DNA from 3 places in the Arthrobacter rhombi genome. Region 3 is predicted to be linked to each of the others. Evidence: riboswitches for the same ligand, from Rfam matches in the RefSeq annotation. Region 3 holds a riboswitch; each other region holds the start of a gene.
The links. Region 3 has a riboswitch for cyclic di-AMP ahead of ABD088_RS09680 (M23 family metallopeptidase). Riboswitches for the same ligand answer to the same signal wherever they lie in the genome.

Region 1 (7,619 bases), on a different contig from region 3:
CACGTCCCCATCCCGTGCATGGTCCAGCGCTTCGCGGAGTCCCGGCCGCTCGGTGGTCGAGCCGGATTTCCTGTCCACATAGATATGACGATCGGCGACGCCCTCGGCGCGCAGGGCATCGATCTGCCGGTCGAGGTCCTGTTTCGCAGTCGAAACGCGCGCATACCCAATGTCCATGCGGCCATGGTATCGGAAGTCGTGCTCGTACGGTTCTTCCGGGACGATCTTTTGGGCTTAGTTCTGGAACAATAATCCGGGGCGTGTCCGTTCGTGCCGGCATGGTGGGCAGGGGGTGTTCCACTTCCAAGGAAGTGGAACATCTAAGTTCAGGCCCTCTTTATCTACCTGCCACGCCGAGTGCCACCAACCTCCATGGGCAGGACACCTGGGTGCTCCCTGCCACGTGTCGGCTGAGCCGCAGCTAGTGGCGTGCTTGCAGGAGGCCGGCTTCCTGGGACCCAGAACATGGCAACCGTCGCCGCCTTCGGGAGAGACCGCGTGGACCAAGGGGCAGGACGCGTGAGCGGCCCCGGCGTCTGGCCCTGGAACGACGAAGAGGGCCCATCCGGGTAATGGATGGGCCCTCTTTCGTATCCTGTCTAGCCTACGTAGGTGTAGTAGCCCATCAACGGGCCGTACGGGCTGTCGGCCGGACGGACAACGGTGCCGACGGAGGGGTTCTGCGCGCCGATGATCTTGCCGCCACCGATGTAGATACCAGCGTGGCTGCCACCGTTCTGGTAGACCAGGTCGCCGGGCTTGGGATTGGAGGTCTTCACGAACTTTCCACTGGTGCGGATGGCGGTCGTGTTGTGGGGCAGGCTGATGCCGGCCTTGCCGTAGATGTACTGGATGAAGCCGGAGCAGTCCCAGCCCGAGGGGCTGCTTCCGCCCCACACGTAGGGTGTCCCCTTGTAGCTCATGGCCATGCCCGCGATCCCCGAGAGGCCCGCGCTGGATGCCGGGCTGGCTTCGGCCTTCTCCGGAGCGGGAGTGGAGGCCGTGGTGACCGTACCGGTCGACGAGGCGTTGTCGTTCGTGCTAGACGGCGCCGGCGTCGAGGACTGGCGGCTCTGGCGGGTCATCGCAGCGCCTGCGGCTGCTTCCTCGCGCTCGGCAGCTGCGGCGGCTTCCGTCTGGGCGTCTGCGCGGTCCGCGGCGGCCTCGCGTTCAGCGGCCTCCTGGGCTGCTTCGCGTTCGGCTGCGGCCTTGCGCAATGCTGCGCGGTGGGCCGATCCGTCGGTGGACTTGACGTCGGCGACGGAGACCTTGATCTGCTTCAGCTCTTGTGGCTTGGCGTCCGCAACGGTGACGGCGGCGGGGGAGTCCACGGAAGTGCGCAGGATGTCAGCTGCCGGGGCCTTGGCGGCTTCACGGGCGGACGGCGCGCCCTCGGCCGGAACGCCGAGGGTCAGCACGAGGCCGGAAGCCGCGGCGATGACTGCGGCCTGGCGGCCAACTGAGCCGGCGTTGGAGGAGACTGCCTTGGAGATCGAGCCCAAGGGGTTGCTGCGGACGGGCATGGCGCGGTGGCGGCCCAAGTGTCGCTTGGTCATGTGTTGGTTACCTCTCCCAATGCCTGCGGGGTTAGCTGTCGGGTTCGAGTGGGAGCCACTCGGCGTCCCGCGCTGACAAGTCAGCGCGAGGCGCTTAACCCCAAGGGCCCGGTGGGCCCGGATTTGGTTCCCCCGCCACTGCCAGCAATTGCGTGAACGGACCCCGCAGTGGTGGCAGTGTTCGGCAATCCACTTGGGTGTGCCGGGCTCATAGGAAGCCCGGCACGGGAACGAATTTACATGAAACGGATGTAAAAGTCACGAATTGATTACGGAACCGTGTCCTTTTGGTCTCGACGACCTTTCCCTCCCTGGCCGTTGGTTCCGAGCGGTGATGCAAGACGATGGTCCTCGAAGTCTTCCTGGCGGTACACGGTAAGCGGAAAGTGCAGCCACAACGCACGATCGACCACGCCCGCCATCCCGCGTGGTTGGCCCGATGACCGAAGCGGTTCACCCGGCGACGGCGAACCAGATTCCGGCCCCGACGGCCCCGGCTGCGAGGACCAGGGCACCGAGCACCATAGCGGTGGCCACCACGGTGCGGGCAACCTCCCGTGGCGCCGTGGACAAACCGGTGCTGCAGTCCCCGGCGGGGTGGAAGGCGGGGCGGATGAGCCTGAGGTAGTAGACAAGGCTCAGCACCGTGTTGGCTGCGGCGAACACGACCAGCCAGGACATGCCGCCATTCCAGGCGACGGTGAACACGGCGACCTTTCCCAGGAACACCGCCGTGGGCGGTGTTCCCACGAGGCTGAGGGCCCCCACGACGAGGGAACCGGTCAGCCACGGGTGCCCCCGTGCCAATCCCACCCAGTCGCCCAGCTCTTCGCGCCGGGGGAAGCAGGCGACGACGGCGAACACGGCCAGGTTCGTTAGCGCGTAGAAGACGATGTAGGCCAACAGGGCCACCGAGGCGCCCTCGCTGCGGGTGATGACGGCAACGGGCATCAGCAGGTAGCCGACCTGGCTGACCGTCGACCAGCCCAGCAGACGCCTGACGTTCTCCTGCGCCAACGCGGCAAGGTTTCCGATGCCCATGCTGGCCGCTGCGAGCACGGCCACGAGCAGCGGGACATCCACCGTGGCGGGCATGAGTGCCACCAGCCGGCCCATGGCCACGAGTGCTCCGATCTTCGGCACGGTCGTGATGAACGCTGCGATGCCTATCCCAGAGGCCTGGCTGGCGTCGGGGATCCAGAAGTGGCCGGGCACCGCACCGGCCTTGAAGGTCAAGCCGATGAGGACCGCCACGGCCCCGCCGGCGACGGCGGCCTGCGGGGCCTGGGGAAGAGCCTCCGTCATGCCCGCGTAGCCGCTCGTGCCGGCAACTGCGGTCAGCACGGCAACGCCTGCCATGAGCAGGACTCCGGACAGGGCGCCGATGAGGTAGGTCTTAAGGGTTGCCTCGGCGGCCATCCCGCTGCGCGATAGGCCGATCAGCGCGTACAGGGGGATGCTCGCCAGCAGGTACCCGGCGACCAGGACCAGCAGGTCGGTCGTCCCCCCGATCACGACTGTTCCGAGCGTGGCCAGCAACAACAGGGCATAGGTTTCGCTTTCACGCGCCGTGCCGGCGAATTCATGCCGGCCGAGCAGGACCACCACGAGCGTGGCCAGCGGGGCCGCCATCCGAACGACCGCAGTGGACGGGTCCAGTGCGTAGGTTCCACTGAAGATCGACTCCGGCCCTCCCGGCACTGCCGCCATCCCGGTCGCTGCGCTGGCGACCAGGGCACCGAGGGTGAGCCAGCGGGTGGGATGCTGGCGGGTGCGGGGCAGGAAGCTGCCGCCCAGCAGCACCAGCACTGCCGTGGCGAGCAGGATGATCTCTGGCAGCAGCGCCGGGTAGTCCATGTCCATTGCCATTGCCGTCATGGGCCCAGGCTGACGACGAGGTTCTGCGCCGCGGGTCCGATCATCGCCAGCAGCGGGCCGGGGATGAGACCGATGAGCACGGACAGCCCCATCAGGATGGCCAGGGCCGTGCTCTCGCGGGGGCGCAGGTCGCTGAAACCGACGGACAGTTCCCGTGTCTGGCCCGTGAACACGTGCTGGAATGCGCGCAAGAAAAGGACTGCGGTGATCAGGATGCCGGGAAGGGCCACCAGGGCCCAGGGGGTGGTTCCGATGCTGCCGGTGAAGATCTGGAATTCGGCGATGAAGCCGCTGAAGCCCGGAAGTCCGAGCGAGGCGAATGCGGCGATCGCGAAGAACCCGGCGAACCGTGGTGCGGGGTGGGCCAGGCCACCATACCGGCGCAGGTCGTAGCTTCCGGTGCGGTCGTGGAAGACACCGGCGAGCAGGAACAGGGCCCCGGTGACCAGGCCGTGGGAGACCATTTGGGTTACGGCCCCGACGATGGCCAGCTGCTGTGCTTCGGCGTTGTTGGCACCCAGGACGCCGGCGGCGCCGACAGCGAGCACGACGTAGCCCATGTGGTTGACGGAGGTGAAGGCGATCATGCGCTTGATGTCTGTCTGCACGACCGCGACGAGGGCGCCGTAGAGGACCGAGACGATGCCGATCGCGACGACCACCCACGCCCACGCCCGCCAAATGTCCGGGAGCATGGGCATCGCGATCCTGACGAAGCCGTAGGTGCCCATCTTCAGCAACAGGCCGGCCAGGACGACCGAGCCGATGGCCGGGGCATCGGTGTGTGCCGGTGGCAGCCAGGAGTGGAAAGGGAAGGTCGGTGTCTTCACGGCCAGGCCCAGGATGACCGCCGCCAGCACGAAGCCGCCCGCCAGCGGGGTTCCGGTGAAGGCGTCCTGGCGGGAGAGTTCCACCATGTCGAAGGTGTGGGGGGCGGCACCGAGATAGAGGCCGATGAATCCCAACAGCAGGGACAGGGAACCCATGAAGGTGTAGATGAAGAACACCAGTGCGGAGCGACGTTGGTTTCCGTGTCCCCAGCCGGCAATGACGAAGTACATGCCCACGATCGAGAGGTCGAAGAACAGGAAGAACAGGATCAGGTCCTGTGCACAGAACAACCCGAGGCAGGTCGTCTGCAGGAACAGGAACAAGGCGGCCTGGGGGCGGGGCCTGTCGGTCTCGCGCAGGGCCCAGATGGCGCAGGCCACGAAGATGACGCCGGTCAGCAGCAGCAGGGGCAGGGAGATGCCATCGACGCCGAGATGGTAGCTGCTGCCAAGCTGCGGCATCCACTCCACCCGCTCCTCGGCCACGAGTCCGTTCGGGCCCGAGCCGCCGGCAATCGCGAGCATGACCGACAACGCCAAATCCACGAGGGTCGTGGCCAACCAGGTCAGCCGCGCAACTTTTTCGGGCAGCCGACGGGCGAGGGCGAGGAAGGTCGCGGCCGCGAGCGGCAGGAAGACGATGACACTGAGCATGGGGGCTACCTAACGACGATCAGCAGGACGAGGGCGGCAACGCAGACGAGGACCGCCGCAGCAAAGTAATCGGCCACGGCACCCGTTTGGGCGCGGCGGGCCAACCGCCCGAGGCCGTTGACCCCACCCAGTACGGCACGCAACGCGCGTTGCACGCTGCCGTCCACGTCGCCGGACACCGCTGCGGACCGGTTCAGAAAGCGGCCGGCACCAAGCACCGCCTTCTCCAGGCGGTGGTCGAGCCGGTACAGGACGGCCGCGGTGGCGAACATGGGACGTACGAAAACGGTTTCCGCGGCCCGTTCAAGGCCAAACCAGTTCTCGGCGGCTGCCAGGCGCGGCACACCCCGAACCAGCACCAGGGCCGATACGACGATGGCAATCGCGGCCGAAGCGAGCAGTTCCCACCCGCTGCTTTCCGCCTCCGCCTGCGCGCCCAACAGTGCGCGGAACGGTCCGGACAGTACCGGAAGGGCGGTGGCGCCCAGCAATGCAGCCGATGCCGCCAGGACCACCAGAGGCACCGTCGCCACCACGGGGACCTTGCGGGTTCCTCGTTCTTCGGCATCCCACAGTTTGCGCTCCATGTCGGCCTGCTGCTGCATGTCGGGTCTGGCCCAGACCACGGCGATCATCTTCGCCGAATACGCGGCGGCGAGGGCGGCACCGAGCAATCCGGCAGCATACAATGCGGGATGCTGGTGCAAGGCGACGGCGAGGACCGCGTCCTTCGCCAGCCACAACGACAGCGGAGGCAGCCCGGCCAGGGACAGTGCCCCGACCAGGAACGAGGCGCCGACCACCGGCCAGCGCCGATAGATGCCGCGCAGGGCTGGAAGTTGTTTCGAGCCCACGGCCGTCAACCACGCGCCGGCGGCAAGGAACAACAACGCCTTGGTGGCTGCGTGGGCGACGAGCTGCGAGGTCCCTCCGGCGGTGGCGCCGATGCCGGCGGCCAGGACGACGAAACCCAGTTGGGCCGCAGTCGAGGCGGCCAGCAACTGCTTGAGGTCCCTCTGGCACAGCGCCACGATGCCGAGCACGATCGCGGTCGCGGCACCGATCCAGGCAGCCGCCGGGCCGGCCCACCCGGAGGCCAGCAACAGCGGCTCGAGCCGGAGCAGAAGGTATCCGCCCATGGCGACCATGGCCGCCGAGTGCAGCAGGGCACTGACCGGGCTCGGGCCCTCCATCGCCCGGGAGAGCCAGAAACTAAACGGTAGTTGCGCCGCCTTCCCCAGGCCCGCCAAAAGCACGCCGGCGGCCAGCACATGCAGCCACGGCCCCTCCGCGGAGGCGAGGGCGTCCAACTGCCAGCCGGTCCCCGCGGCGACGGCGGCTCCTGCCGCGGCGTAGAGGCCCAGATCGGCGGCGCGTGTCACGGTGAAGGCGACCAGCCCGGAGGGAATCGTCGAGGGTTTGCGCCAGTGGAAACCGATCAGGGCATAGGAGGTCGCGCCCATGACCTCCCACGCGCCAAGCAAGGCCGGCAGCGACGTGGCGCCCACCGTGACCATCACCGCGGCGGTGAAGACCAGCATGAGCCCGTGGAAGCGCGCCGCCGGGCGTGTGTCTTCGGCGGCAGCGAACACGAGGACGAGCAGGACCACGGCCGCCACCGTCGGCAGCAGGACGGCGCCCAGGCCATCCACGACCAGGGCCGCACCGCCGGATGAGATGAACGGCACCCCGAAGCGGGGCATGGCCACGGCGGACGCGATGGCGGCGACCAGGGTCAGCGCGGCAGCAGTGAGAGCCAGCGCGGGGGCGAGGCGGTTGGCGCGGTGCCCGGCCAGCAGCAGGAAGGTCCCGGTGATGGCCGGCAGTCCGACGGCCGCCAGGAGTGCGGCCGTCATCCGTGCAGCTCCGTGGCGGTATCGGTCATGTCCGAGTTCCGTGAGCGGTGGAAAACGGTGGCGACGGCGAATCCCATCGCCATTTCAACGGTCATCGCGGCGAGGATGACCAGCAACAGGGTTTGGCCGTCGGGTGTGGGGGACAGGTGGAACCAGAGCGCGGCTGCGGCCAGGAGCACGCCGTTGATCATCACCTCGATGCCCATCATCACCATCACGAGGACCTGTTGGGACAGCGCCCCGAACAGCCCGATGGCGAACAGGGCGGCGGCCACCAGCAGGATCAGTTGCAGGGTCATCGGCCTAGTCCGCCCTTGATCGGGTCATCGGTTTCGCGCCGCCCACCGGGCCCGCGCCGGTGGAGGTCGTCCCCGCGCCGGTCATAGCGCCCACGCGGGTTGGCCAACACCAGGGAGGCGATGATGGTGGCGAACAGCACGGGGCTGATGGTGAGCATCACGAGCATCTTCGAACCCATCAGGGCTTCTCCCAATGCCGCCGTTGGATCCGGGGCGGGCGCCGACATCTGCTCGGGCCACCGGATGAGGAGGGCGCCGGCGGCCAGGACGATGAACACGATGCCGGCGATGACCGCGGAGCGGCGCTTGTTGTGTGTCATGTCCATCGGCATCAGGGCCGGGTTCATGCCCATGTACATCACCATGAACACGGCCATGATCGCCATCTCCATCGTCATCATCAAGATGGTGATGACCCCGATGTAGTCCAGGTCCAATTGCAGGATGATGGCACCGACGGCGATGAATGAGAGAGCCAGCGCGTACGATGCCCGGGCCATCGAATCCACGACGAAGACCGCAACCGCACTTGAAGCGGCCACGATC
Region 2 (7,619 bases), on a different contig from region 3:
AAGCCGCGAGAAAAAGGCCCTGCGCCTGATTGCCGTATCCTTTTTCGGTCTCGCTGCCTATGTCAGTGTCAGCGCCGTCCTCACGCTGATCGGGCTCAAGGAAGCCGAACATAGCCCGGTCGGCATCACCCTGGCCGCCGTGAGCCTCGTGGTGATGCCATTTCTCAGCCTCCTCGAACGCCACGCAGGACGGGAACTGGGATCGGCCTCGGCCATTGCCGATTCAAAGCAGACCCTGATCTGCTCGTACCTTTCAGCTGCAGTCCTGGCGGGCTTGCTGCTCAACAGCCTCTTCGGCTGGAGCTGGGCCGATCCGGTAGCCGGCTTTGTCATCGCGGTATTCGCGGTCAGGGAAGGATTCGAGGCATGGATAGGGGAGGCATGCACGCAGCCCATGTCAGCCATATCCGGGGACAGGGAATCGTCTTCCGGCGAGGCGGGTTGCTGCTGACGCAGGCGTGGACCGGAAGCAGCCGCGATGGCCAGCTGGCGCCTGGCGGGCACGCCCGATCCTACCCGGCTGGATCCCTGCTTCCTTTGCAAGCGATGCCCCCGGATGCGTTCACCGACCAGAATTGCGCCAAAGGCGCTGCGCCTGATGGGAAGGAAGGAATGATGATTGAGCTGACGTCGACGTTGACGTGTCCTGCTTGCGGGTACGAAGCATCCTTGCGGATGCCCTCCGATTCCTGCCAGTTCTTCTGGGCGTGCCCAAATTGCACCAAGCGAATTCGGCCCGTTGCCGGCGATTGCTGCGTGTTCTGTTCCTACGGGACAGTACCTTGCCCCTCAAGGCAGGATTCGTCCACGTAAGAAAAAGCGGTGCCGACCGGTAACGTATCGTCCACCTGTTGCAAAAGATGGACCGCGGGAGGGCCCGGCGTGCTTGATTCCGTCCCGGACACATTGTTTTTCGGCGTAGGACAAGCCCTCTACCCGAAAGCGAACCATCTGAACGCATAAAAGCGCTCCCCAGCTGCTGGAACTGAATTATGGAGTCCAACAACTGGGGAGTAGTTCAAAGTGGCTCGGGCCCTTGCCCGGTTTTCCCTAGCCTACGTAGGTGTAGTAGCCCATCAACGGCCCATAGGGGCTGTCGGCTGGACGGACAACGGTGCCGACGGAGGGGTTCTGTGCGCCGATGATCTTACCGCCACCGATGTAGATACCGGCGTGGCTGCCGCCGTTCTGGTAGACCAGGTCGCCGGGCTTGGGGTTGGAGGTCTTCACGAACTTTCCACTGGTGCGGATGGCGGTCGTGTTGTGGGGCAGGCTGATGCCGGCCTTGCCGTAGATGTACTGGATGAAACCGGAGCAGTCCCAGCCCGAGGGGCTGCTGCCGCCCCACACGTAGGGTGTCCCCTCGTAGCTCATGGCCATGCCCGCGATCCCCGAGAGGCCCGCGCTGGATGTCGGGCTGGTTTCGGTCGTCTCCGGAGCGGGAGTGGAGGCCGTGGTGACCGTACCGGTCGACGAGGCGTTGTCGTTCGTGCTCGACGGCGCCGGCGTTGAGGACTGGCGGCTCTGGCGGGTCATCGCAGCGCCTGCGGCTGCTTCCTCGCGCTCGGCAGATGCGGCGGCTTCCGTCTGGGCGTCTATGCGGTCCGCGGCGGCTTGGTGTTCAGCGGCATCCTGGGCTGCTTCGCGTTCGGCTGCGGCCTTGCGCATTGCTGCGCGGTGGGCCGATCCGTCGGTGGACTTGACGTCGGCGACGGATACCTTGATCTGCTTCAGCTCTTGCGGCTTGGCGTCCGCAACGGTGACGGCGGCGGGGGAGTCCACGGAAGTGCGCAGGATGTCAGCTGCCGGGGCCTTGCCTGCTTCGCGGGCGGACGGGGCGCCCTCGGCGGGAACGCCGAGGGTCAGCACGAGGCCGGAGGCCGCGGCGATGACTGCGGCCTGGCGGCCAACTGAGCCGGCGTTGGAGGAGACTGCCTTGGAGATAGAGCCCAAGGGGTTGCTGCGGACGGGCGCGGCGCGGTGGCGGCCCAGGTGTCGCTTGGTCATGTGTTGGTTACCTCTCCCAATGCCTGCGGGGTTAGCTGTCGGGTTCGAGTGGGAGCCACTCGGCGTCCCGCGCTGACAAGGCAGCGCGAGGCGCTTAACCCCAAGGGCCCGGTGGGCCCGGATTTGGTTCCCCCGCCACTGCCAGAAGCTTCGCGAACGGACCCGAAGTGGTGGCAGTGCTCGGCAATCCACTTGGGTGTGCCGGGCTCATAGGAAGCCCGGCACGCAGACGAATTTACATGAAAGAACTGTAAAAGTCACGAAATGGTTACGGATTGATGTAGGACGTGTCACGACGGCCGCAGGCTTGGCGCGGACCGGGCGATGGTGGGATTGGGCACCAGGTCTTGATATATACCCCCGGGGGGTATATCTTGGGGGCATGGAAACAGAAGGAAGGCACCACGGCCACGTCGACACGCAGGCCGGACCCGCGGGCCATGACGACCACGCGCCCATGGATCACAGCGGGCAGGGCCATGGCGGCCACCACGGGCACGGGGACCACGTGGGCCAGTTCCGCCGCTTGTTCTGGATCATGCTGGTCATCGCCGTACCGGTGGTCGGGTTCAGTACCATGTTCGCCTCGATCATCGGCTACCAGCTGCCCCAGGCGCCCTGGATCTTGTGGATCTCCCCGATCCTGGGCACCATCATGTACGTGTGGGGCGGCAAGCCGTTCCTGACCGGCGCGGCCGGCGAACTCAAGGACCGCAAGCCGGGGATGATGTTGTTGATCGCCCTGGCGATCACCGTGGCGTTCCTGGCTTCCTGGGGTGCCCATCTGGGCCTGCTGGACCACGGCCTGGACTTCTGGTGGGAACTGGCCCTGTTGATCGTCATCATGCTGTTGGGCCACTGGATCGAGATGCGCTCCCTGGCACAGACGTCCTCCGCCCTGGATTCGCTGGCGGCCCTGCTGCCCGACGAGGCGGAAAAGCTCGTCGACGGCCAGGCGGTCCCCATTGCCCCCGCCGACCTCGTGGTCGGGGATGTGGTCATTGTCCGTCCCGGGGGCCGCGTACCCGCCGACGGCCGCGTGGTCGAAGGCACTGCCGACGTCGACGAGTCGATGATCACTGGTGAGTCCCGCCCGGTCCGGCGGGGACCGGGCGATCAGGTGGTGGCCGGTACGGTGGCCACGGACACCGCGCTGCGCGTGGAGATCACCGCCATCGGCGACGATACCGCGTTGGCGGGGATCCAGCGTCTGGTCACCGAGGCCCAGGGCTCCTCATCACGGGCCCAGCGCATCGCCGACACCGCGGCCGGCTGGCTGTTCTGGTTCGCGCTCGGGGCGGCCGTCATCACGGCGGTCGTCTGGGGTCTGCTGGGCTTCCCGGATGATGCCGTCATCCTGACGATCACCGTCCTGGTCATCGCCTGCCCCCACGCACTGGGTCTGGCGATCCCCCTGGTGGTCTCCATCGCCACCGAACGTGCCGCCCGCGGTGGCGTCCTGGTCAAGGACCGCCTCGCCCTGGAGAGCATGCGCACCGTGACCTCGGTCCTCTTCGACAAGACCGGTACCCTGACCCGGGGCGAGCCCGTCCTGTCCAAGGCCCTGCCGGCCGAGGGCGAAGACGAGCGGGAGGTCCTGGCCGTTGCCGCTGCCGCTGAGGCCGACAGCGAGCACCCGCTGGCCAAGGCGATCGTCGCCGCGGCCAGGGACCGCGGAATCGAACCCCGGACGGCAACGGATTTCAAGGCCTCCACGGCGCTGGGCGTGGACGCGGACGTCGGCGGCTCCAGGATCAGCGTCGGCGGCCCCGGCATGCTCGAACAACACGGGGCAGCCCCTTTGCCCGAGACCGAGGGATGGAAGGCCGAGGGGGCGATCATCCTTCACGTGCTCAGGGACGGTGCGGTGATCGGCGCGCTGGGCCTGGCCGATGAGGTCCGCCCGGAATCACGCGAAGCGGTCCGGGCCCTGCATGCACTGGATATCGAGGTGGTCATGATCACCGGCGACGCCGAGGCCGTGGCCCGCTCCGTGGCCGGCGAGTTGGGCATCGACCGCGTGTTCGCCGGGGTGCGCCCGGAGAACAAGGAGGAGAAGGTCGCCGAGCTGCAGCGCGAAGGCCGCAAGGTCGCGATGGTCGGCGACGGTGTCAACGACGCCCCCGCGTTGGCCCGGGCCGATGTCGGCATTGCCATCGGGGCTGGTACGGACGTGGCCATCGCCTCGGCGGGGGTGATCCTGGCCAGCGATGATCCCCGTTCGGTGCTTTCGGTCATCGAGCTCTCCCGTGCCAGCTACCGCAAGATGAAGCAGAACCTGTGGTGGGCGGCCGGCTACAACCTGGTCTCCGTTCCGCTGGCGGCCGGCGTCCTGGCCCCAGTCGGTTTCGTGATGCCCATGGCGGTCGGTGCCCTGTTGATGTCGGCTTCCACCGTCGTGGTCGCCTTGAACGCGCAGCTGCTACGCCGCCTGGACCTGGCCCCCGGAGCCAGCACGGCCGAGGCGCTGCGCCGGTCACCGTCCCCGGAGCGGGAACCGGCCACTGTGTAGGCGTTGCCGGCCCCACACGGGAAACAAGAACCGATGGGAGCACCCACGGGCCCGGGGCCCTGGTGGGTGCTCCCATCACATGTCCACGGGGCCCCGCGTCTATTTCCATTTGAATGGGCTACTTGACGTAGGAGAAGACTCCCATCATGCCGCGCTCGGCGTGGTAGGCGTTGTGGCAGTGCATCAGCCACTGCCCGGGGTTGTCGGCATCGAAGTAGACCGTCAGGGTGTGTCCGGGGCGGACGATGACGGTGTCCTTGCGGGCCCCGACATTGCCGACCTGGAAGGTGTGGCCGTGGATGTGCATCGGGTGCCACATCTCGGTCTCGTTCACGAACTTCACCTCCACCCGTTCCCCGGCGGTGACGTCGAAGGCGTTGGCGTAGGGGTCGGCCATGTCGTAGCGGTGGCCGTTGATGCCCCAGTCGTACTTCGCCATCCCCCCGGTCAGGCGCACCTCGTGCGTCCGATCCGGTGACCTCGCGTCCAGCTTCACCGACGGATCCGCGGTGAGTTGCCCGCCGTCCACCACCCGACCGGCCAGCTCCGAGGGGAGCTTCCCCGGGGCCGGTGGGGTGCCGGTGCCGGTGGAGACCAGCCCGTAGGCCATTTGCCCCTTGCCCTCGGCCAGTGCCAGCAGCGGCGTATAGCCGTCCTCCACGGCCAGGATGGCGTCGATGCGCTCGCCCATGCCCAGGACGACGGCGTCGACGTCCTCGTGCTTGATGGGGAAGCCATCGGTGTGGGTCAGGGTCAGCCGCTGGCCGGGGATGCCGATCCGGTAGGCGGTGTCCCCGGCGGCATTGATGATGCGCAGCCGGATCCGGTCCCCGGCCTTGGCCTCCAAGGTCTCCGGGCCGCCGGGGCCGCGTCCGTTGAAGAGGTGCAGCGGATAGGCGATGTCCCCGGCATCCCCGCCGAGGAAATCGCTGGTGGCACCCATCAGCATGTTGCCCCTCTTCATGGGGCCTGCGCCGCCCCCGTGGTCCATCCCGCCCATTGTCCCCATGTCGCCCATGCCCTTCGAGACCTCCTTGAGGACCTCTTCGGGGGTAGCGGTGATCCCGTCGAGCCAGTCGTCCAGGACGATGACCCAGTCCTTGTCGTATTCCAGGGTCTCCTTCGGGTCCTCGATGACCAGGGCACCGTAGAGGGCGCGTTCGCACTGCATTTCCACGTGGGAGTGGTACCAGTAGGTCCCCGGGTGCGGGAGGGTGAAGGTGTAATCGTAGGCGCTACCGGCCGCGATGGCCTTCTGGGTGAGGCCCGGGACGCCGTCGGCGTTGTTGCGCAGGGCCACCCCGTGCCAATGGATGGTTGTGGGTTCATCGAGCTGGTTGTCGACTCTGACGTCGAGCCGGTCCCCGGCCTTGCCGCGCAGGGTCGGCGCGACGAGGGAACCGTTGTACCCCCAGGTGTTGGCCTTCTTGCCGGCAATGGTGGTGGATAACGGTCCGGGGGCGAGTTTCTTGGTGATGGTCGTGCCGGTGGTTGCCCGGGCGGCTTCGGCCTGGGCGACGGTCGGGTCGGTGGGCATGATCCGGGCCGGCGGGGCGGCTGTCGGTTTGGCGGGGGTGCAGGCGGCCAGGGCAGCCGCGGCGGCGGTCGCGACCGAGAGCCCCAGGAACGAGCGGCGGTTCAGTTGGTTTTGCACGGAGGGGTTTCCTTGGTGTCGTGGGGGTTCTATACGGGAGTGGTGAAGGTCCCTGAGAGGTTCTGGAGCTCGTAGATCCAGTGCGTCCAGGTGCCGGTGGCCATGAGCAGGCCGACGAACACGAGCAGGGAACCGCCGGCGACGTTGAAGGCGCGCATGTGGCGCCGGACGAAGCCCAATGCCCGGCTCACGCGCTCAAGGCCCAGTGCCACGAGCAGGAACGGGATCCCCAGGCCCAGGCAGTAGAGGAAGCCCAGCAGCGCACCCCTACCTGCCTGCCCGGTGCTGGTGCTCAGCGCCAGCACCGCGCTGAGGGTGGGGCCCATGCAGGGTGTCCAGCCGAGGCCGAACACGATTCCCAGCACCGGTGCCCCGGCAATCCCGGCCCTGGGCTTGAAGGACGGCTTCACCGTCCGTTGCAGCGCCGGGAAGAGGCCCACCAGGACCAGCCCCATGGCGATGACGAAGATGCCCAGGCCCCGGATGAGCAGGTCCTGCCAGCGCAGCAGCCAGCCGCCGATGAGGCCGAAGGCGGCACCGTAGAAGGTGAACACGAGCGCGAAACCCAGGATGAACAGGCCGACACCGGTGAGCATCCGGCGGCGGCTCCCGGGCCGCCCGGCCTCGGAGAGCCCGGAGACGTAGCCCAGGTAGCCCGGGACCAGGGGCAGGATGCACGGGGACAGGAAGGAGACGACACCGGCGGTCATGGCCAGCGGTGCTGCCACGACCAGGGCGCCGGATTGGACTGTTTCGGCGAAGAACGCACCGATGCTCATCCCCGTCCTCCCCGGAGATGGGCTGGCCCTCCGGTTGCTGTTTCCCCGCCCGTTTCCCCGGCCCTACGTGGCACGGCCCGGGCCCTGCGGGTGGTCATTCCCGGCCCTTTTGGGGCTCGGCGTCGGTGAAGGTGCGCCCCAGGTCGCGGGAGACCTGTACACCGGTCGCGGAGGCTGTCCAGATCTGCGTGTCGCCGTCCTTGACGACCATGTCCATGGCGGCCACGTCCTTCGTGGTGGCGGGTTGTTTCCGCCATTGCAGTCCGCCGTCGCTGCTGGTGTACAGGGCCCCGTCGGGTGTGATGCCCGCTGCCTGGTTGCCGGATATGGCGGTGATCATCAACAAGGGGGCCCCGGGAACCGGGTTCCAGGAGTTGCCGTGGTCGTTCGAGCGCATCAGGCCGGATTCCGTGGTCGCCAAGGCGACGTGGCCGTCGGTGGCGGCGGCGAGGTGGTAGGCCGGCACCTGGTCCCCGGCCAGCTCCCAGGAGCTGCCGCCCTTGTTGGTGAGCAGTTGGCCGTCGAAGCCGATGACTCCCTCGTGGGTGGCTGCCAGGGCGTGGAAGTCCGATTGCCCGGTCCGCGACAGCGGCGTCCAGTTCCTGCCCCCGTCGGTGGATTCGATCAACCCCACCGGGTCGGGCAGGTCCACCCCGGGGCCCGGGTG
Region 3 (7,619 bases):
GGGAGCGGGACGTTCCAGCTCGGTGATGAACCACTGTAGACCCCGCGGGCTCGTTGGCCTCACCCTCAGGGTCCAGCCCAGTTGACGCAACGTCTTGTCCCCTTTGGTGCTGTTGCATCCCAGGCAGCAGGCCACCAGGTTCTCCCAGCTGTTGGCTCCACCCCGCGACCTCGGCATGATGTGGTCCACGGTGGTTGCCGCCTTGCCGCAGTACCCACACCGGCGTCCATCGCGGCGCAGCACCCCACGCCGGGTCACGTTGACCGCTTCACGGTAGGGAACCTTGACGTAGCGATTGAGCAGGATGACCGAGGGACGGCCCAAGACCATTCGTGGCGTGGCCACCGGCTCGCCCACCTCGGCCAGGACGCTGGCCTTCCCCGTGAGCACCAGCAGCAGTGCGCGGCGGAAGGTCACCACCGCCAGTGGTTCGTATCCTGCATTCAGTACCAGGGTTCGCATCAGCGTTCCTCGTCGTGGAGTGCACCCGGACCGCCTAGCCAAGCCGTCTGACCCGGGCGCCGTGCAAGGGCCATCGGGCACCAGCCTAAGCCCGGCGGGACCACCCTGGGGAGTGCGGCGCGGCTCCCGTTGCCATGTCCTTGGCGTCCCGGGTTCGTGTTCACGTCGCGTGCCCCGGCGGTTCAGCGACCGGTTCGGAGCCGTTCACCGGCGACACGAATGCGTTTTAAACCACGGGAGTCCCCACCCAACTGGGTGAGGACTCCACTAGATGTGTTGTTGCTTAGCGGGCCAGCGTGTAGTAGCCGACCAGCGGGGCCGCGTAGGGGCCCGTGGTGTCGCGGACGACGGTGCCGACGCTCGGGTTCTGCGCGCCGATCATCTTGCCGCCACCGATGTAGATGCCGACGTGCGAGTCGTTGCTCTGGAAGACCAGGTCGCCCGGCTGCGGGTTGGAGGTGCGGACGAACTTGCCGGAGGCACGCTGTGCGCGGGCGTTGTGCGGCAGGCTCACGCCGGCCTTGCCGTAGACGTACTGCACGAAGCCGGAGCAGTCCCAGCCGCCCGGGGTGGAGCCGCCGAAGACGTACGGGGTGCCCAGGTAGGACTTGGCCATGCTGGCGATGCTGGAGTTGCCGCCGCTGACTGCTGCGGGGGCTGCCTCGGCCGTCTTGGTCACGGTACCGGCGGATGCGGTGGTGACGTTCGAGCTGGAGGTGGACGCGGAGCTCGAGGAGCGCTGCGGGGTGCTGGAGGTCGAAGCGGAGTTCGAGGTGCTACGCGAGGTGGAGGCCTGCGGGGCAGCGGCTTCCTGGCGGTTGGAGGCGGCTTCCTGAGCGGCTTCGCGCTCGGCGGCAGCGTCCTGGGCAGCCTGGCGACGCTCTGCAGCGGCTTCACGCTCGGCCTTGTCCTTGGCCTTGGCCTCGGCCACTGCTGCGCGGTGGGCAGAGCCGTCGGTCGACTTGATCGGGGCGACAGCGATCCTGATCGAGTCGGCCGCCTTCTTGGTGGCCGGCACGGTCACGGAAGCCGGGGTGGCCACGGACGCACGCTGGATGTCGGTGACGGGGGCCTTGTCGGCGGCGCGGGCTGCCGTGGTGGCCTGGGCCGGAACGCCGAGGGTCAGCACGAGGCCGGACGCGGCGGCAATGACTGCAGCCTGGCGGCCGACGGAGCCGGCGTTGGAGGACACTGCCTTGGAGATGGACCCCAACGGGTTGGTGCGGACGGGCATGGCGCGGTGGCGGCCCAGGGCTTGACGCTTAGTCATGTATTGATTACCTCTCCCAATGCCTACGAGGTGAGCTGTCGGATTCGAGTGGGAGTCACTCGGTGTCAGGTCCAGAGAACGGACCGTGACACTTAACCCCAAGGATCCTTGTGGACCCGAAATGTGGTTCCCCCGCTACTGCCAAGCGATGATTTGCGAACGGACCTCGGGCAGTGGCAGTATTCGGCAATCTGCTCGAGTGCGCCTGGCCCCTATGCGGCCTGGCACGTCGACAACTTTATATGAAACGGCTGTAAAAGTCACGTTCCGGTCACGAAACGGTTATTTCCCGATCACGGCCCGTGATTTGCAGGGCTCAGAGCCACCCTGCAGGGTCCACGGCGTGACCGTCGACCAGCACCTCAAGGTGCAGATGGCAACCGGTCGAGTTGCCGGTCGTGCCACTGATGGACACCACGTCCCCGCGCTTGACCTTCTGCCCCACCGCCACCTTCAAACTGGTGTTGTGGTTGTAGGTGGTTTCCAGGCCATTGCCGTGGTCAATGCGCACCCGGTTCCCCGAATGCCCGGCCATCTCGGCCTGGACAACTGTCCCCGAGGCCGATGCCTTGACAGGAGTTCCACAGGGAACGCCGTAGTCCTGGCCAATATGGACCTGTGCACCCTCACCGGTCGGGTTGGCCCGCGCACCGAAGGGGGAGGTGATCCGCACGTGGTTGACCGGTTGGGCCAGCACGCCGTGCGTGTCGATGGTGTTGATGTTCCCGCCGGAGGCAGACATCAGGTAGCTGAGCTGGTCGTCCTTGCTGAAGCTGCTGGACACCGAAGCGCGGACGATTGAGTAGTCGTCGGTTCCCGGGACGTTCACGTCGGCGACCTGTGCCGCCGTCTCGTGGGCGACGCGCTCGGCGGGCGCCTCGTCGCTGCCGACCAAGGTCGGGTAGGCGGCGGCCAGCGCCAGCCCGGATACCGCCGCAACGGCGGCGAACCGATGGCTCCAGGCCAGGACCGGACGCTTCGCGGCTTCCCCACCGCGCGGCTTCCGGGAGGGTACGGCGGGACGGGCCTCAGCGGCTACCGCCCGTGTACCCTCGGGCAGACCGATGACCGTCGCATCGAAACTTCCCCGGTTCCTGACCGAGGCGGCAGGCGCCTGCGCAGGCGTGGCGTCGGCCAACAGGGGGATGATGTCCGCCACGGGAGCGGCGGGGTCGAGATCGGCTAGGGGTACAACGGACTCACGGCGAGCGGGATGTGCCGTGGGGGCGTATCGCATGGCGCCGTCGAAGCGGCGCGGCAGGTAACAGCCGGCGTCGGGTGCGGCGGCGGGCTCAGTTGCCTCGGGGGCGACGGCAGCACGACGACCTGAACGCTTGTGATCTGTCAAAGGGACCTCTCATGGGCGCCTGCGGAGTTAGCTGTCGGATTCGGGCCGGTCAGGCCCGGCCGCACACAGCCGGGCTGCGATGCGGCTTCACCCCGAGAGGGCCGGCGCCGGGACATCCCGGCACAACGGACCGCAAAAAATTGGGTTCTCCACCCCTGCCTGTCAAGCGAACGGACCCGTTCCGCAGGCAGGATCAGGCGGTCGGAAGGGGTGATCGGGACGAATCCCCATCTGTTACCAACGGTATCTTAATCGAATACGAAGTAACAGTTCCGTTATCAAGCGTCCCGGGCCACGAAGACGTGGGCGCTGACCTCCACCGGCAGCTCCAGGGCTCCTTCGATGCCCTGTACCCGCACGACGACGTACTCGCCGGCTCGCTCCAGGGTGACCTGTGCACCCGGGCGGATTCCGCCGTCGTTCAGTTGTGCCAGCAGTTCCGGGTCGACCTGGATGGCCTCGGCCAGGCGTTCGACGGCGACGGGCCCGGTGTTCCCGGCCAGCAGTGCGGCCTCGAGGTTCTGTACGCCGAGGGCGAATTCATGGGCTGCGGGTCCGCCGAGGATCTCCAAGCCGGGGATCGGGTTGCCATAGGGCGAATCCGTGGGCTGGCCGAGCAGGTTGTAGAGGCGCTTCTCCACGCGCTCGCTCATCACGTGTTCCCAGCGGCAGGCCTCGTCGTGGACGTACTCCCATTCGAGCCCGATGACGTCGGCCAACAAGCGCTCCGCCAGGCGGTGCTTGCGCATGACCGAGGTGGCGCGTTCGCGTCCGGCGGCCGTCAGCTCCAGATGGCGGTCGGGGGTCACCACGACCAGCCCGTCGCGTTCCATCCGGGCCACCGTCTGGGAGACCGTGGGGCCGGAATGATCCAGCCGCTCGGCAATGCGAGCGCGCAATGCCGTGATTTCCTCTTCCTCGAGTTCCAGAATGGTCCTCAAGTACATCTCGGTGGTGTCGATCAGATCTGTCACTGCGTGGCACTCCTGTAGGGCGGGGCGATGGACGGTGGACCCGTGGATCCAACTCTACCTGCGTTAACAATGCCGACGGGTTTCGGCATTCCCCCCGCCCGTGCGGGACCATTGAAGCCGGGTCGCGGCCGAAAGACCAGACCCGCACCACAGAACACCCCGATGGCAGGAGCAGAACTTGACCGATTCGCTGAGCATCCCCGCAGCCCTTCTTCCCGCGGACGGTCGCTTCGGTGCCGGGCCCTCGAAGGTCCGCCCCGAACAGCTGGAGGCGCTGGCCGCGGCCAACCCCACGATCCTGGGGACCTCACACCGCCAGGCCCCCGTGAAGAACCTGGTCGGCAGCATCCGCGAAGGACTCTCCACCTTCTTCAACGCCCCCGACGGCTACGAGGTCATCCTCGGCGTCGGCGGTTCCACCGCTTTCTGGGACGTCGCCTCCTTCGGACTGGTCGAGCAGAAGGCCCAGCACCTCTCCTTCGGTGAATTCGGCTCGAAGTTCGCCAAGGCCACCGACAATGCCCCCTTCCTGCAGGCCTCCTCGATCATCAGCTCCGCACCCGGGACCCGCCCCGAGCCCGTCGCCGAATCCGGGGTGGACGTCTACGCTTGGCCGCAGAACGAGACCTCCACCGGAGTGGCAGCCCCCGTGCGCCGGGTCAGCGGGGCCGACGACGGCTCACTGGTGCTGGTGGACGCCACGTCGGCTGCCGGCGGGCTGGCCGTCGATGTCTCCGAGACCGACGTCTACTACTTCGCGCCCCAGAAGAACTTCGCCTCCGACGGCGGTTTGTGGCTGGGCCTCTTCTCCCCCGCCGCGCTGGAGCGGGCCGAACGCATCGGTTCCTCCGACCGCTGGATCCCCGACTTCCTGGATCTGCGGACCGCCATCGACAACTCGCTGAAGAACCAGACCTACAACACCCCCGCACTATCCACGCTGGTGACCCTGAACGCGCAGGTCGAATGGCTCAACGGCCAGGGCGGGCTGGACTGGGCCGCGGCCCGCACCGCGGACTCGGCGCAGCGCGTCTACTCCTGGGCCGAGGCCTCCGCGGTCGCGACCCCGTACGTGGTCAACGCCGACGAGCGGTCCAACGTCATTGCGACGATCGACTTCGACGAATCGGTCGACGCCACCCGGGTGGCCAAGATCCTGCGCGCCAACGGCATCGTGGACACGGAGCCGTACCGCAAGCTGGGCCGGAACCAGCTGCGCATCGCCACGTTCGTGGCCATCGAGCCGGACGACGTCAGCGCACTGACCGCCTGCATCGACTACGTGCTGGAAAACATGTAGCACCGGTCAAGGCAACGGGCCGCGGTTCCCCGGATGGTGGGGAGCCGCGGCCCGTTGCGTAGGTGCAGGTACTACCGACGACGACGGCGGGAACGACTACGCCGGGGCGCCTCCTCGGCTGCGTGTTCGGCGTCGACCAGTTCCTCGTCGTCCTCGACGACTTCATCCGGCTCATCGGGGGTCGCAGCGGTGTCGACGGTCTCGACGTCGGTGCCGCCCTCGGTGGGCCCGTTGCCACTCTCGGTGTCGCCTGCGTCGTCCGGGGCGCCCGAGGAGGCATCGTCGTCGTGCGTGGCAGGGGACAGATCCCCGGTGGGCTGATCGCCGGGGGCCTGACCGGAGGCTTCGGCCTCGGCCGCCTTCTGGGCCTCCAGCTCCTCCGGGCGCACCCGATCGGCCCAGGGCACCCATTCGGGGGCCAATAGCGCGCCGTCGCCGGGCAGCAACCCGGTCTCGCAGACGGTCGGCACCTTCCCGCGCGGGACGCGGCCCAGGGTCACGTACCAGTTCCAGCCGGCGTAACCGGGCAGCTTGGCCTCGAACCGGTGGGTGAGCACGCGGTCGTCATCGGCGGTGCACCCGAGGTGTTCGCCCACCTGGGCAGGCTCCACGGTGTCCAGCAGCGTGCTGCGGGCCAGGTCGACCCCGGCGCCCAGCACCGCATCGATTTTCGGTGCCCGTGCCATACTCAGGCGTCCATGTCGTCGGCGACGCGGCGCAGGACTGCAGCCACCTTGGTCGCGTGGCTTTTCTCCGGGTAGCGGCCCTTGCGCAGTCCGTTGGAGACGCTGTCGAGGACCTTGATGAGGTCTTCGATCAGGATCGCCGTGTCCTCGGCCGGCTTGCGCTTAGCGCGCACGACCGACGGGGCGGCGTCCACGATGCGGGCCGAGAGCGCCTGTGCACCCTTGCGGCCCTGGGCCACGCCGTATTCCATCCGCGTACCGGCCCGGACGTCAGTGGTGCCCTCGGGCAGCGCGGAGGCATGCAGGTACACCTCCTCGCCGTCGTCGCCGACCAGGAACCCGAAGCCCTTCGAGGCCTCAAACCACTTCACTTTGCCAAAAGGCACTGCACTTACCTCGTTCTCACGTACCGGCGGCGCCTAGCTCGTTGGCTGCGCCGCGTCTGGATTCCCGGCCCGCACTCGCACCGGCAGCGTCTGCGCGCGGGTACGACCAAGCCGGGGAAGTCTATTTCCCTAGGGTACGGCATGGGAACGGCGCCACGGACTTTGACGCCCGTCGTGACGCTGATAATTTGACGGGGTGAATACCGTCGAATCCCCCGCCACCGCGCAGCGGGTCGTCACCGTGCTCGCCTCCGCGGTCGCCGTCGTCTCGATCCTGTCCTTGGCTTTCGTGCTGGTGCAGTACATGGTCGGCGCCACTCCGTTCACCGCGCTCATGGCCGTGGGACTGTACGGACTGCCGGTGGCCTTCCTGCTGCTGATCGCCCTGCTGCTGTTGCGGATCCGGGAACGCCGCCGGAGCTGACGACGGGCACCGATGGCCCGCGAAACCGCCAGGGCACACATCGGACACCCAGAAAACTCCCAGACTTTGCACGCACAATGTCTGATATGACTGAGAAACCTGCGGAAGCCAAACTCCTGGTCGTCGACGACGAACCCAACATCCGCGAACTGCTGTCCACTTCCCTTCGCTTCGCCGGGTTTTCCGTCGTTGCCGCTGCCAACGGGCGTGAGGCACTGGCCGCCGTCGAAAAGGAACTCCCGGACCTCGCCGTCCTGGATGTCATGCTTCCCGACATGGACGGCTTCACCGTCACCCGCAAGCTGCGCGCCGCAGGACGCCACTTCCCGGTGCTGTTCCTCACCGCACGTGACGGGACCGAGGACAAGGTCATGGGCCTGACCGTCGGTGGCGATGACTATGTCACCAAGCCGTTCAGTCTCGACGAGGTCGTGGCCCGGATCCGTGCCGTGCTCCGCCGGACCCAGCCGCAGGACGAGGACGACGCGGTGATCCGCGTCGACGACCTCGAGCTCGACGATGACGCCCACGAGGTCCGGCGCGCCGGCGAAATAGTCGACTTGTCCCCCACCGAATTCAAATTGTTGCGCTACCTGATGATGAACCCCAACCGGGTGCTCTCCAAGGCGCAGATCCTGGACCACGTCTGGGAATATGACTTCAACGGCGACGCCTCCATCGTGGAGTCCTACATCTCCTACCTGCGCCGCAAGATCGACGCCCGGGAGGACTGGCCGGCGATGATCCAGACCAAGCGCGGCGTCGGTTA

Region 1: linked by a shared signal. The riboswitch ahead of ABD088_RS14180 (C40 family peptidase) and the one ahead of ABD088_RS09680 (M23 family metallopeptidase) in region 3 are both predicted to bind cyclic di-AMP.
Region 2: linked by a shared signal. The riboswitch ahead of ABD088_RS17140 (C40 family peptidase) and the one ahead of ABD088_RS09680 (M23 family metallopeptidase) in region 3 are both predicted to bind cyclic di-AMP.

The regions. Positions count from the first base shown of each region.
Region 1 covers NZ_BAAAIV010000018.1:4,651-12,269, forward strand. The annotation lists gene ABD088_RS14175 (recombinase family protein) at 1-177, opposite strand, end outside; gene ABD088_RS14180 (C40 family peptidase) at 600-1,556, opposite strand; cyclic di-AMP (ydaO/yuaA leader) riboswitch at 1,563-1,713, opposite strand; gene ABD088_RS14185 (NADH-quinone oxidoreductase subunit N) at 2,010-3,434, opposite strand; gene ABD088_RS14190 (complex I subunit 4 family protein) at 3,431-4,918, opposite strand; gene ABD088_RS14195 (proton-conducting transporter transmembrane domain-containing protein) at 4,924-6,774, opposite strand; gene ABD088_RS14200 (NADH-quinone oxidoreductase subunit NuoK) at 6,771-7,073, opposite strand; gene ABD088_RS14205 (NADH-quinone oxidoreductase subunit J family protein) at 7,070-7,619, opposite strand, start outside.
Region 2 covers NZ_BAAAIV010000025.1:292,803-300,421, reverse strand. The annotation lists gene ABD088_RS17150 (cation diffusion facilitator family transporter) at 1-451, shown strand, start outside; gene ABD088_RS17290 (GDCCVxC domain-containing (seleno)protein) at 367-813, shown strand; gene ABD088_RS17140 (C40 family peptidase) at 1,051-2,007, opposite strand; cyclic di-AMP (ydaO/yuaA leader) riboswitch at 2,014-2,179, opposite strand; gene ABD088_RS17135 (heavy metal translocating P-type ATPase) at 2,390-4,519, shown strand; gene ABD088_RS17130 (multicopper oxidase family protein) at 4,638-6,173, opposite strand; gene ABD088_RS17125 (cytochrome c biogenesis CcdA family protein) at 6,203-6,952, opposite strand; gene ABD088_RS17120 (F510_1955 family glycosylhydrolase) at 7,047-7,619, opposite strand, start outside.
Region 3 covers NZ_BAAAIV010000011.1:47,316-54,934, reverse strand. The annotation lists gene ABD088_RS09690 (HNH endonuclease) at 1-462, opposite strand, end outside; gene ABD088_RS09685 (C40 family peptidase) at 746-1,732, opposite strand; cyclic di-AMP (ydaO/yuaA leader) riboswitch at 1,739-1,915, opposite strand; gene ABD088_RS09680 (M23 family metallopeptidase) at 2,049-3,080, opposite strand; cyclic di-AMP (ydaO/yuaA leader) riboswitch at 3,082-3,259, opposite strand; gene ABD088_RS09675 (iron-dependent transcriptional repressor DtxR) at 3,359-4,054, opposite strand; gene serC (phosphoserine transaminase) at 4,233-5,354, shown strand; gene ABD088_RS09665 (DUF3027 domain-containing protein) at 5,426-6,040, opposite strand; gene ABD088_RS09660 (cold-shock protein) at 6,043-6,426, opposite strand; gene ABD088_RS09655 (hypothetical protein) at 6,623-6,850, shown strand; gene ABD088_RS09650 (response regulator transcription factor) at 6,937-7,619, shown strand, end outside.